One region of the Sporomusa termitida genome, then DNA from elsewhere that is predicted to be linked to it. Evidence: riboswitches for the same ligand, from Rfam matches in the RefSeq annotation. Region 1 holds a riboswitch; each other region holds the start of a gene.

Region 1 (4,182 bases):
AAGGGAGAGGTTGTTAATGAGAAAAAAATGGAAAAAATTGTTGGTGGCAGGCGGGCTGATACTGGCTGTGGCCCTGCAATTGACCGGCTGCGGCCAGAGCAACCAGGCTGGTACACCGGCGAAGCCGGAAGTGGTCACTATTGGTTTTCAGGATATACCCAATGACGAAATCGTAGCCAAGGTGAAAGGTTTTTATGAGAGTGAGCTGGGAGTAAAGGTTAATTTCAAAAAATTTGATTCCGGCCGGGATGTCAACAACGCCTTTGCCTCAAACAGTATTGATATTGGGTTAATGGGGAGTACGCCCGCTGCTGTCGGCATCTCCCAGGGGCTTGGCTATGAGGTTTTCTGGATTCATGATGTTATCGGGGCGGCCGAGTCGCTGGCGGTAAAGAACACTGCCAATATTAATTCAGTTCAGGACCTGAAAGGTAAAAAAGTGGCGGTGCCGTTTAGCTCCACGGCTCACTACAGCCTGCTGAATGCCCTGAAGGTGGAGGGTGTCAATCAGGCTGAAGTTAAGATATTGGATATGCAGCCGCCTGATATTTTTGCGGCCTGGCAGCGTGGCGATATTGACGCCGCTTATGTCTGGAATCCTGTTTTAGGCAAATTGCTGGCCGATGGCAAGGTGATCACCGACAGTGGCAAATTAGCGGAGAAAGGCATAATAACGGCCGATCTTGGGGTTGTCAGCAAAGAATTTGCCCGGAAATATCCGGAGGTTGTCGCTCAATATATAAAAGTCCAGCAAAAAGCCCATGACCTTTACAAAAACAATCCTGATGAGGCGGCCGCAGCTTTGGCGCAAGGACTGAATATTGATAAAGCCGAGGCGTTAAAGCAGACCAGGGAACTGATTTGGCTGTCCGGCCGGGAGCAGGTGGCTGACAAATACTTTGGCTCAAGCACCAATAAGGGTAATCTGGCTAAAGTATTAAAGGCTACCGCCGACTTCCTGGTTGAGCAAAAAGCAATCGAAACCGCCCCGGACCTGGAGGCTTTTGAGAAAGCCGTTAACCCCCAATATATTGAAACTACGTTAAAGTAAATGTAAGCAGGAGGCTGCAGTATGGTGTTAAGTGAGCCCGGGTGGGCTGAGGAGCAGGCTGATGCGGTGGTGGTCCTGAAGAATGTGTCGTTGACTTATCAGGCGGACTCTGACATATATGCATTGGCAAACATTGATCTTAGCCTGCACGAAGGCGAGTTTGTCTGCCTGCTGGGACCTTCGGGCTGCGGAAAAAGCACTTTGTTAAAAATTGTTGCCGGTTTTATCAGCCCGTCGGCCGGCCAGGCTGTTATGGACGGGGCAGCAATCCAAGGGGCCGACTGGCATCGGGGGGTTGTGTTTCAGCAGCCGCCCCTGTATCCCTGGCTGACCACCCGGGATAATGTCCGGTTTGGGCTAAGAATGCGCAATATCCCTGAAAGTGAGAGCCGGCAGCTTACCGAAGAATATCTGCGGAAAGTGGGTTTGGAGGAGTTCGGTAATCATAAGCCGTACGAATTATCGGGCGGTATGAAACAACGGGTAGCTATTGCCCGGTCATTGGTTAATAAACCCCGCGTACTGTTGATGGATGAGCCTTTCGGGGCCCTGGACGCCCTGACCCGCGAGCAGATGCAAAGCCTGTTGCGCAACATATGGTGGGAATCGAAATGCACGATTTTATTTATTACCCATGATGTGGATGAAGCGCTGGCCCTGGGAACCAGGGTGCTGGTTATGTCCAAGCGGCCGGGGCGCATTGTGAAAGAATTTAAAACCTCCTTCACTTATGCAATCTCCGGGGAGAATTCTAACCGGGTACGCTATACAGCGCAATTTTTACAGGCGCGCGAAGAAATCCTCGAATTGATTAACCGGCAGGAGATTAGCTATATTATATAACCTTAGCACGACATTAGCGCATCTGGTGTAAGAGCTGGAGCTGAGAGGCGTATTCTTAATCGGCAGCTAATTTCTACTCGCAACGGCGCAAAAGGCCGGCAAGCATAAGAATGCTCGCCGGCTTCACCTTTGGGAGAAGGCCGGGATGCCCAATCAATATTGAAATATCAACCATAAATGATGCTGATTGCAGGTTTTACGAGAATCAAAAGGAATAGTTAACAGACTGGTTAATTCGGTGAATATAGTAATATTTCCTTTTTAGTACAATTATACCTGTGAGGAATACTTATCAGTAAAATAATGGTTGACAATCATTGTCGCGTATTTATATAATAATAAAAACAATACAAATAGCCAAATTTTTATTATTAATGACAATTTTATACAGAACGTTATAAGTGTCAGCAGCATTCACTGCTGAACGATGAGAGGAAAACGGGTGAAAATCCCGTGCTGTCCCGCAGCTGTAAATAGGGAGCCTGCTTCGAAGATCGTCACTGGAGAAACTCTGGGAAGACGGAAGCAAGGTTATGATCTATGAGCCAGAAAGCCTGCTTATAATAAGATTCATTGTTGACTTACGCGTGATAAGGAAATGGATGTGTGCGTGTGTGCCAATCAGCGCTCTTGTCTGATTTTCTGCATATGACCGCAGTACGACTGCCTGGGCAGTTGTTTAATCCGGCTAGAATCCTTTTCTTCTCGTTAAGAAAATGATTCTAGCCGGATTTTTGTTGAACAGAGAGGAGAAGGTGCCTTGAAGAGAAAAGAGCTTTTGCATCGTTTGGCGCAGATGCTTATTACGCTTTTCGGTGTGAGCCTGCTGACGTTTTCTCTGATGTATCTGTCGCCGGGGGACCCGGTGGAGATGTTGCTGGAGGTAGGCGATACCATTGTTTCGGAGGAAACGATTGCCGAAACGCGGGCGCAGCTGGGCCTGGACCAGCCGTTTCATGTGCAGTACCTTCGCTGGCTTACCGGTGTTTTGCAGGGGGATATGGGCATGGCGTATTCGGCGAAGATGCCGGTAGCCGACCGTCTCTGGCAGTGTCTGCCGGGCACTATAGTGCTCGCCGCCGCGTCGATTGTCATGATGCTGCTGATCTCGGTGCCGTGCGGGATACTGGCGGCGGTGTATCGAAACCGCGCTGTTGATTATCTAATTCGCGGCATTACGTTTTTAGGTGTATCCATGCCGAGCTTCTGGGTAGGGCTTATTCTGCTGTATGTTTTTGGGCTGAAGCTGGGTTTGTTCCCGATAGCGGGCGGCGTGGTGTCGTTTGACCGGATGGTGCTGCCGGCGCTGACGCTGGCTATTGCGATGTCGGCTAAATATACGCGGCAGGTGCGTACGGCAATTTTGGAGGAACTGGGACAGGATTATATCATTGGCGCCCGGATGCGGGGCTTGCCCATGCAGAAGATTCTCTGGCGGCATGTGCTGCCAAATGCGTGTTTGCCGCTGATCACGCTCTTGGGTTTGTCGATCGGCTGGCTGCTAGGCGGCGCGGCTGTTATTGAGATGGTCTTTTCCTGGCCCGGTCTTGGCAAAATGGCGGTGCAGGCCATTGCGATGCGTGATTATCCGCTGGTGCAGGGGGTTGTCCTCTGGATTGCCGTTTTATATATGGCAATAAATCTGTTAGTCGATATTTCCTATACCTATCTTGATCCGCGGCTGAAGAAAGGAGGAGGCTGAGTGGCGTTTTGGACAAAGGACAAGTTTTTGTTTGGGCTGTACACGTTTTTTGTCCTTGTGGTTGTCGGCTTTGCGCTCTTTGCGCCCTGGCTGGCTCCTTATGATCCGTATGACGCGGTAATGCGGCAGTCGCTGCAGGCGCCGTCGGCGGAGCACATATTCGGCACGGACAAGCTGGGGCGGGACTGTTTTTCGCGTATTCTTTACGGGATGCGCACCTCGTTGATCATGACGATGATGGTGGTTTCTATTATTACGGTAGGAGGAACTTTTATCGGCGTGGTGGCCGGCTATTCGGGCGGCAAAGTGGATACTGTGCTCATGCGCATTGTGGACATGATGCTGGCTTTTCCGGGGATCGTGCTGGCTATTGCCATTGCCGGTATGCTGGGCGGCAATATCGTAAATGCAATTTTGGCGCTGGCGGCGGTGAACTGGACCAAGTACGCGCGTTTGGGGCGCAGCCTTACGCTGAAGCTGCGCGAGCGTGATTTTATCGCAGCGGCCGTAACCAATGGGACAAGGCCGCTGCATCTTTTATGGCGTCATATTCTGCCCAATATTCTGCCGATCATTGTTATAACGG
Region 2 (4,182 bases), 1.4 Mb from region 1:
AATGCCGCTGAGATTGCCCGGCGCACAGGCCGTGTTATTCATGTGTGCAATGGGCGTATTTTAGGGGAGGAGAGCGTGTGAAGCCCCGTAAATCCAGCCATTTCCGGGGAAAAACGCCGGGCGTGGCTGGATTTACGGGATTGTTTACAATTTAAAATAAATAATAAATTAAGCACTGGGAGATATTGACTAAAAGGTAGTTTAGCGTTATATTAATGATAAAGATTATCATTTTCACTAATAAGATTTATATGTGGAGGTGAGCAGCAGCTAAACTAAAAGCTTTGGCTGATATTTTTTTGACAAGTGATGAGAATCTATTTCAATTATGGAGGGATTAAGCATGAAAAAGCTAGCTGTTATTTATTGGAGTGGTACAGGGAATACTGAGCAAATGGCTGTGGCCGTAGCGGACGGTGCTAAAAGCAATGCCGGGGTTAGTGTTGAATTAATTGCTGTCAATAATGCGAATAAAAATAGTGTTATTGAAGCCGATGCCGTTGCTTTAGGCTGCCCGTCCATGGGGGATGAGGTGCTGGAAGAGACTGAAATGGAGCCATTTGTAACAACCTTACAGGCCGCTGAGTTAACCGGCAAGCCGCTGGCTTTATTTGGTTCCTACGGCTGGGGCGACGGACAGTGGATGCGGGATTGGGAAGAAAGAATGAAGGGTCTTGGGGCGCAGTTGGTCGCAGACGGCTTGATTGTTCAGGAAAGTCCTGATGAACAGGGGCTTGGCCAGTGCAAAGAGCTGGGGGCAAAATTAGCCCAGGCGGCAGTAAAATAATAATCTGACAGATAGTTATTGACAGATTTTTGGCTACATGCTACATTTAATTTAAAGTTAGAGCAGATACATATAACAATTTAATATTTGAGACAGGTGCCCGCAAGGGCTTAATAGGGAAGAACGGTGTAAAACCGGCGCGGTCCCGCCACTGTAATGGGGAGTAGACCCAAGATATACCACTGAGACTAAGTCTTGGGAAGGTTTGGGCGAGCGATGATCCAGAGCCAGGAGAACTGCCTGTCTGACAGTCACCGTTTTACCCACGTGCGATGGGCAGGGGATTACTATGAGAATCACTTAGTAAGACAAATTGCTTTTTTTCAGTTCGACCCTCCCGCATTTTTCAAGGGAGGGTTTCTTTATTACGCTCAAAGATGAATCGTCCGACTATTTACTTAAGACTGATTTGATTGAGTGGCCGGTTGCTCTATACATATGCCGTGAGTCTTGTCTGAACTGTACGGTAAAATGTTTGTTACCGGTGTAGTGTCCCAGGACAAAACTCCTGAGCCAGGCTCAGGAGTTTTGTTTTCCGGATGGCAAGCTTGACCTTCCGGATACGGGCCTGCTGTGTTTACTGCCGTGGGGTTTGATCGCATCAGGGTGAGCGGGTTATACTAATAAAATATAACATAGGGACGGTGCAAATAAAATGCAAAAAGTCGCTAGCTTACTGTCGCTTCTTGGAAAACATGATCCCAGTACCCTTAGTCATTGCCAGAGTGTTGCCATGCAAATGTTTGAATGGGCAGCCTGTATGGATTTTTCTGAGCGGGAAATGCAAAAATCCCTGACCTGCGGCATGGTGCATGATATCGGGAAGCTATGCTTATCCAGTACAATCCTGAACAAAGCTGAACCATTATCAGAGCATGAAGAAACGATGGTTAAATTCCATCCTCTCTATGGTGAAGCAATCCTGAATGCCATGGGGTTAGCGGAAATCAGCCGGGTTATTCGCTATCACCGTGACCGCTATGATGGCTGTGGATCACCGGACGGTCTTAAAGAAGCCGAACTTCCCTTTTTAAGCCGAATGCTTGCTGTTTGTGATGCCTTTGACGAAATGACAAACAGACGGCAGGAAACTAGCCGGAATTTAAATACTCAGCAGGCTTTGCAGGCAATAAAACGCTGTGCCGGTACCCGGTTTGATCCTTGGTTGTGTCAGCAATTTAACAGTTATATGGAAAGAATAGAAGCAACAAGGGATGAGTATCTTAGCTGAAGCATTGTTACCGTAAGCCAGAGCAGCAGGAGAATAGGTTGCTGGCGGGAAATATAAGTGAAAGCTATGATAAGGAAATGACATACACGAAGGGGCGGAGAGTATGAAAGAGCGCCACGGATTAATTATTGTAAACACCGGCAATGGTAAAGGAAAAACAACAGCGGCGTTAGGGCTGGGAATGCGGGCCTGGGGGCAGGGTTTTAAAGTACTTGTCTTACAATTTATTAAAGGCAATTGGAAATACGGCGAATTACAGGCTGCGGCGAGGATGGGGGAAGATTTTGTCATTCGTCAGTTAGGTGAGGGGTTTGTACGGCATGCTAAAGACGATGCGTTGGCCGATCATAAAGATGCGGCTGCAGACGCACTCCTTGACGCCAGGGAAGAAATGTTCGCCGGCAAGTGGGATATGATTATTCTGGATGAAATTAACTATGCTATTAAATACGGCCTGGTTCCGATAGCGGAAGTATTAGCACTGCTGGCAGCAAAACCCCAGCCGCTGCACCTTGTGCTCACCGGCCGGGATGCTCTGCCGGAAATTATTGATAAGGCTGATTTAGTTACAGAAATGAAAGAAATTAAGCATCCTTATAAAAAGGGAATACTTGCCCAAAAGGGGATAGAATTTTAGCTGTAGTTAGCGAACCACGTCCCGGTACCTGCTGCTGATAGTTGGTCAGAACAATGCCATAAGCCGGTTTCTTCTAAATGTAATATCCACCGGTGATAGGCTTTCAGGGTGCCCCGGTGGCCGATACTGATGAAAGCTGTTTGCGGTAGTTTTTCTTTGAGAGTCCGATACATAGCCTGCTCCATTCTGGTATCAATACAGGAGGTTGTTTCATCGAGAAACAGCCATTCAGGCTGATGCAGTATGGCCCGGGCAATGGAAAGCCGCTGAAGCTCACCCATGGAAAGTAGTCTTGACCAGTCTGCTTCCCGGTCCAGGTGTTGCTGCAGTGAGCATAAACCACAAATTGTCAGCAGTTCCTTGAGTGTCAGGTTAGGTACATTTGTCAGGCTGTGCGGGTATAAAATAGCTTTGCGGAGTGAACCAATAGGTAAGTAGGGTTTTTGGGGCAGAAACAGCATTTTTTCTGCTGGCGGTAAAGTGATTTTCCCAGCAAAAAACGGCCATATGCCTGACAATGTCTTTAGTAATGTGGTTTTCCCACAGCCGGAAGGGCCGGTAATAAGAATGCTTTCTCCCGGTTTTAGCTCCAGTGTCAAATTGTTTATTAAAATCTGACCTGCGGGCGATAATACTGTAAGGTTTTTCATCGCAACAGTTTTATACTTGTTTGATGTAAAGACTGCCGGTCGTGGTTTGGTTTCCCTATGACTGGCAGCCAGCTGGGTGTAGAATTCTCTTAAGCGGTCCGTGACTGCCTGCCACTGCGCTATTTTACCAAAGCTGTCGATCAGGTACGAAAGGGCAGAGTGCACATACCAGTATGCGCCTGATATCTCAAATAATTGGCCAAGCAGTAATTCGCCATTGAAATACCGGGGCGAGGCAATCAGGAAGGCAAAAACGATGGATAACTGGGAATAAATTGATGATATCCAGGTAATTGTTCTGGTCGTTTTAATTATAGACAGATAAGTAGCAACAATCCGGGCCAGGTGCTGCATTAAATTAACTTTTTCCTGCTGATCCCCTTTATAGAGGGCAACACATTCACCATATTCCTGCAGACGGATTAGGCAATAGCGGAAATCAGCCTCATTGCTTTGCTGAACATTACTTTGCCTCATCAGCGGGTGGCCTGCCTGCACGGTGATCCATGTCCCGCACGCAGAATAAATTAAGGCTGCTAAAACCAGATAACCGGGAAGAATAAATTCAGTGCCGGCCAGGGAAACGGTGATCTCACCGGACAAATGCCACAATACAGCGGCGAATACTGTGAGCGATATAATCTGACGCAAAAAGCCTGTTGCCAGTTCTAAGGAGTGAGTGACAAACAAATTAATATCTTCGCCAATTCGCTGATCCGGGTTGTCAACAGGATCAGGGTGTACACTCATACGAAAATAGGTTTGGTTATGCAGCCACAAGCTAATATATTTATCTGTTATCCACTGACGCCAGCGTATCTGCAGCATCATTTTAAAATGCGTCTGGCTGCCTGAAGCTGCAACCAATACCAGCGAC
Region 3 (4,182 bases), 300 kb from region 1:
CGCGGCCTTCGGTTAAGCCTGGGCTTTACCTGGCGGGAAGCCAGCCTGCTAATCCTTAACCTCCTTGTTCTGCTTTAACGCCCCCGGACCGTCCTGAGCAACAGCAACCTCGGCTTCGCCGAAGGTCTTCATATCATTGATCACATGCTCGGAAGCCTTGACAAGGGACAGGCCGAGAGCGGCGCCGACGCCTTCGCCCAAAGCGATATCCAGCTTAAGATAGGCCGGTATCCCGATCAGCGCCAGGGCGGTCTGATGGGCAGGCTCCACAGCAAAGTGCGAGCCTAGCAAATAATGCTTCACGGCCGGCGCCAGCCTGGTGGCAATGAGTGCGGCCGCACTTGTGGCCAGGCCGTCCAGGACAACGGCGGTCCGGTGAGCAGCTGCCCCCAGGATGACACCGGTCAGGCCGGCAATGGCCAGACTGCCGGTTTTGCTGACAACATCCAGGGGATCTGCCGGCTCAGGCTGATTGACAGCTAAGGCTCTCTGCACAATCTCGCTCAGCAGACTGCCTGCTTCAGTCCAGGCCTTGTCACTATAACAGGCAATCACGGCCGTACCCGGCGCAGTGCCGCCCAGCCCCATTTCGCCCAGGCCCAGCACCCTGGCCCCTTGTGCGGCTTCCGCGCGGGCCAGGGCGATGCCGGTCTCCAGGGCCTGAATCGCCTGCTGCCGCGTCATTGCCGGCCCCCGCGTAATATCACCGGTACCGTAAGCTATTTTTTTATGGCAGATCTGCGGCCAGTGCGTCAGTTCGGCCGCAACCCCGATATCCACGACAACCGTCCGGGCCTGAACATGCCCGGCAAACGTCGTCAGCGGCGACCGGCCGCGGCAGAAATTCTCAATCCTGCCGGCAGTTGGCTGGCCGGCGGCGGCAACACCATTATCAGCCGCCATGACAATAATACTTTTCCCCAGGCTCCGGGGCCGGGGGTTGCCGGTAATGCCTGCCAGCTGACAGGCTATATGCTCAAAGGAATATAGACTGTTGAGAGGCTTGGTCAGGTTATCCAGCCGCAGCTGACACTTCTCCATCGCCGCGGCATCAAGGGGTTTGATTTGGCTAATCGTATTCTCAAGCATTCGACTGACCTCCCAGGTTATTCAGCATATTAACTGTCGCCGTCAGCATATCCACCACGACCGAAGCCCCAATCGCTTCGCCCAGGCGAACCCCCATATCCAGGCAGGCTTCCAGATTAAGATGCCCCAAAGCAATGATATGGGCCGGTTCCCCGGACAGATGGGAAGCAAACATATATTCCTTGCTCAGGGGATGGATCGCATTGGCGATCAACGCCGCCGCCGTGGTATTGAGACCGTCAATCACAACCGCACAGCGGTTGGCGGCACAGCCCAGAACAATACCGGCCAGCGCCCCGATCTCAAAGCCCCCCACCTTGGATAAAACATCGATGCCGTCGCCGGCGTCAGGCTGGTTCAGGGCCAGCGCCCGGCGGACAATATCCATCTTAACCTGCAAACGGCTGTCCGATATCCCGGTGCCCCGGCCGGTCACCTGCTCCGGCGACAGACCGGTAAAGGCCCCGACAATCGCAGCGCTGGCGGTTGTGTTGCCAATGCCCATCTCCCCCAGGCTAAAGCAGTTATAGCCCTGCCGGACCCGGTCATTGACGATGTCGATGCCTGTTTCGATTGCCTGTACAGCCTGCTGCCGGGTCATAGCCGGCCCCTGGGTAAAATCCTGCGTCCCATAGGCTATTTTCCGGTGCCACAACCCCGGCACATGCGACATATCGCCGGCCACGCCCATATCGACAACAACCATGTCGGCGCCGCAAAAATTAGCAAAGGCATTGGCGCTGCCGCCCTTGGAAATCAGATAATTGGCCGTCATATGAATGGTGGTTTCCACCGGATATGCACTAATCCCCTGTCTGGCTACCCCATGATCGGCCGAGGCCACCACCATGCAGGCCCGGGGAATGTCAGGCTGCAGCCGGCCGGTTATCGCCGCATACTGCCGTACCATTTGCTCCAGACGGCCCAGACTGCCGGCCGGCCGCAGCAGCCTGTCCAGTTTTTCCTGTACCTGCTGCCCAATCACAGGTTCCGGTGCCGTAATGCGCAATAACGTCTCGTGTAGTAAACTCATAATAACCCCCCATTTTAGTACAACAATCAGGCAAAAACAAAGGGCTTTTCTGGGTAATCCCAAAAAAGCCCTCTTTTCCATGAAGGTGGTATAACGGTATTAAGGCAGGTCTCCTGGCTCCCGGTTCATCAACACTTACGCCTTCCCCTTGCGAGTGGCATCGGTAAGGTCTTCCCGGTACAGTGGCGGGCCCGCGCCTACATACGGAATCATTCCGTACTCGGACTTCCCTATTCTCCCCCGGCACGCGGGGGCACCTCAACCGTGAATATATATAATGTTCACCGTCATTATAGCAGACGGTCCGGAAAGCCGTCAATGGCTAAAAACCTAAAACCGGCTACAGAGTGACCCCGTTTTTAAAGATCGCAATCTCCCGGAACCCCATTTTTTCCGCCTGCGTCTGCCGGCCGGAAGCCACCGCCAGCACATAGTCGACAAACAGATCGGCCAGCGGCTCCAGCTTCATGCCGGTCAGCAGCCGGCCGGCATCAAAATCCATCCAGTTGCGTTTTTTACTAAACAATTCACTGTTTGTCGCCACCTTGACGGTCGGCACAACGGTTCCCAGCGGCGTACCGCGTCCGGTGGTAAACAGGATCATATGACAGCCGGCAGCAGCCAGCACCGTTGTCGCCACCCCGTCATTGCCGGGACCGCTTAACAGGTTTAACCCCCGGGTTTTAACCTGCTCTCCATAGTTCAGGACATCAGTCACGCTGCTGGTGCCGCCTTTTTGCGTACAGCCCAGCGATTTGTCCTCAAGGCTGGAGATGCCGCCCTGCTTGTTGCCCGGGGACGGGTTCTCATAAATAGCTTGGTTATGGGCGGCAAAGTATTCTTTGAAACCATTAATCAGCCGCACGGTTTTTTCAAAAACCTCCCGATTCGCGGCCCTGTTCATTAGAATCGTCTCGGCCCCGAACATTTCCGGCACTTCGCTTAATACGGTAGTGCCGCCCATGGCGGTCAGCCGGTCGGAAAAAGCCCCGACCAGCGGGTTGGCGGTAATGCCGGAAAAGCCGTCTGAGCCGCCGCATTTAAGACCGATGATCAGTTCCGAGGCCGGGCAGTCCTGCCGGGAAAACTGCCGGGCGTAGCCGGCGAGTTCGCCGATAAGCCGCACCCCTTCGGCGATTTCATCCTCAACCGCCTGGGCTTCCAGAAACTTTACCCGGTCCGGGTTGTAGCTGCCCAACACCTTTTTAAACTCCCCGATATTGTTGTTTTCGCAGCCCAGCCCCAGCACCAGCACGGCCCCGGCATTGGGATGCGCAACCAGATCGGCCAGAATCCGCTGGGTCGTCAGCTGATCCTCGCCCATTTGCGAACAGCCATAAGGATGCTTAAGTTCAAAGATACCGTCAATATGTTCCATACCGCCATATTCCCGGGCCGCCTGCCGGGCAATCAGCTCGGCATTCTTGTTGACACAGCCGACGGTCGGCACAATCCAGATCTCGTTGCGGATGCCGACTTTGCCGTCCGGACGGCAGTAGCCCTGAAACATTTTGGCGGCCGCCGGCCTTAGTTCCGTAAGTTCGGGCTTATATTCATAGGCCAGAATCTCCCCCAGGCCGGTGGTCAGGTTATGGGTATGGACCCAGTCGCCGGCCTTGATATCGGCGGCGGCAATACCGATAGGAAAACCATATTTAATAATTTTCTGGCCGGCGGCAATATAGCCGAGCGCAATCTTATGGCCTTTGTCAACCGCCACCGCCGCCCGCAGGCACTGGCCGTTGATTGCCAATTCCTCACCGGCCGCAACCGGCGCCAGGGTGACGGCCACATTGTCATTGGCCTGAATTTGTAACAACGCCATTGCTATTCCTCCAACCGCTTCGGCTATTCGACTAATTGGGCCACAGTAGCCTGGATACCGTGCTCGCAAATATCGTAAAGATACGCGGCAATCATCGGCGTGAGACCGGGAACCGCCGTAAGATCAGTACCCCAGATGCCGGTATTGCCCAAAATCGCCTGGGCTACTTTGGCGGCACTTTGGGCGCTGCCGTCATAGTCCCGCCAGGCGGCAGCACAGAATTCCAGAGTCGGCA

What was found. A riboswitch is a leader RNA that binds a small molecule or an ion and turns the genes downstream of it on or off. The one in region 1 is predicted to bind cobalamin.
Region 2: linked by a shared signal. The riboswitch ahead of SPTER_RS01845 (HD-GYP domain-containing protein) and the one ahead of nikB (nickel ABC transporter permease) in region 1 are both predicted to bind cobalamin.
Region 3: linked by a shared signal. The riboswitch ahead of cobT (nicotinate-nucleotide--dimethylbenzimidazole phosphoribosyltransferase) and the one ahead of nikB (nickel ABC transporter permease) in region 1 are both predicted to bind cobalamin.

The regions. Positions count from the first base shown of each region.
Region 1 is NZ_CP036259.1:4,213,157-4,217,338, reverse strand. It holds gene SPTER_RS19670 (taurine ABC transporter substrate-binding protein) at 17-1,051, shown strand; gene SPTER_RS19665 (ABC transporter ATP-binding protein) at 1,073-1,894, shown strand; cobalamin riboswitch at 2,277-2,470, shown strand; gene nikB (nickel ABC transporter permease) at 2,655-3,596, shown strand; gene nikC (nickel transporter permease) at 3,597-4,182, shown strand, end outside.
Region 2 is NZ_CP036259.1:415,441-419,622, forward strand. It holds gene SPTER_RS01835 (ABC transporter ATP-binding protein) at 1-81, shown strand, start outside; gene SPTER_RS01840 (flavodoxin) at 344-787, shown strand; cobalamin riboswitch at 865-1,045, shown strand; gene SPTER_RS01845 (HD-GYP domain-containing protein) at 1,521-2,018, shown strand; gene cobO (cob(I)yrinic acid a,c-diamide adenosyltransferase) at 2,122-2,655, shown strand; gene SPTER_RS01855 (ABC transporter ATP-binding protein/permease) at 2,652-4,182, opposite strand, start outside.
Region 3 is NZ_CP036259.1:3,910,092-3,914,273, forward strand. It holds gene SPTER_RS18345 (nicotinate-nucleotide--dimethylbenzimidazole phosphoribosyltransferase) at 49-1,089, opposite strand; gene cobT (nicotinate-nucleotide--dimethylbenzimidazole phosphoribosyltransferase) at 1,082-2,122, opposite strand; cobalamin riboswitch at 2,209-2,398, opposite strand; gene SPTER_RS18355 (UxaA family hydrolase) at 2,463-3,947, opposite strand; gene SPTER_RS18360 (tagaturonate reductase) at 3,971-4,182, opposite strand, start outside.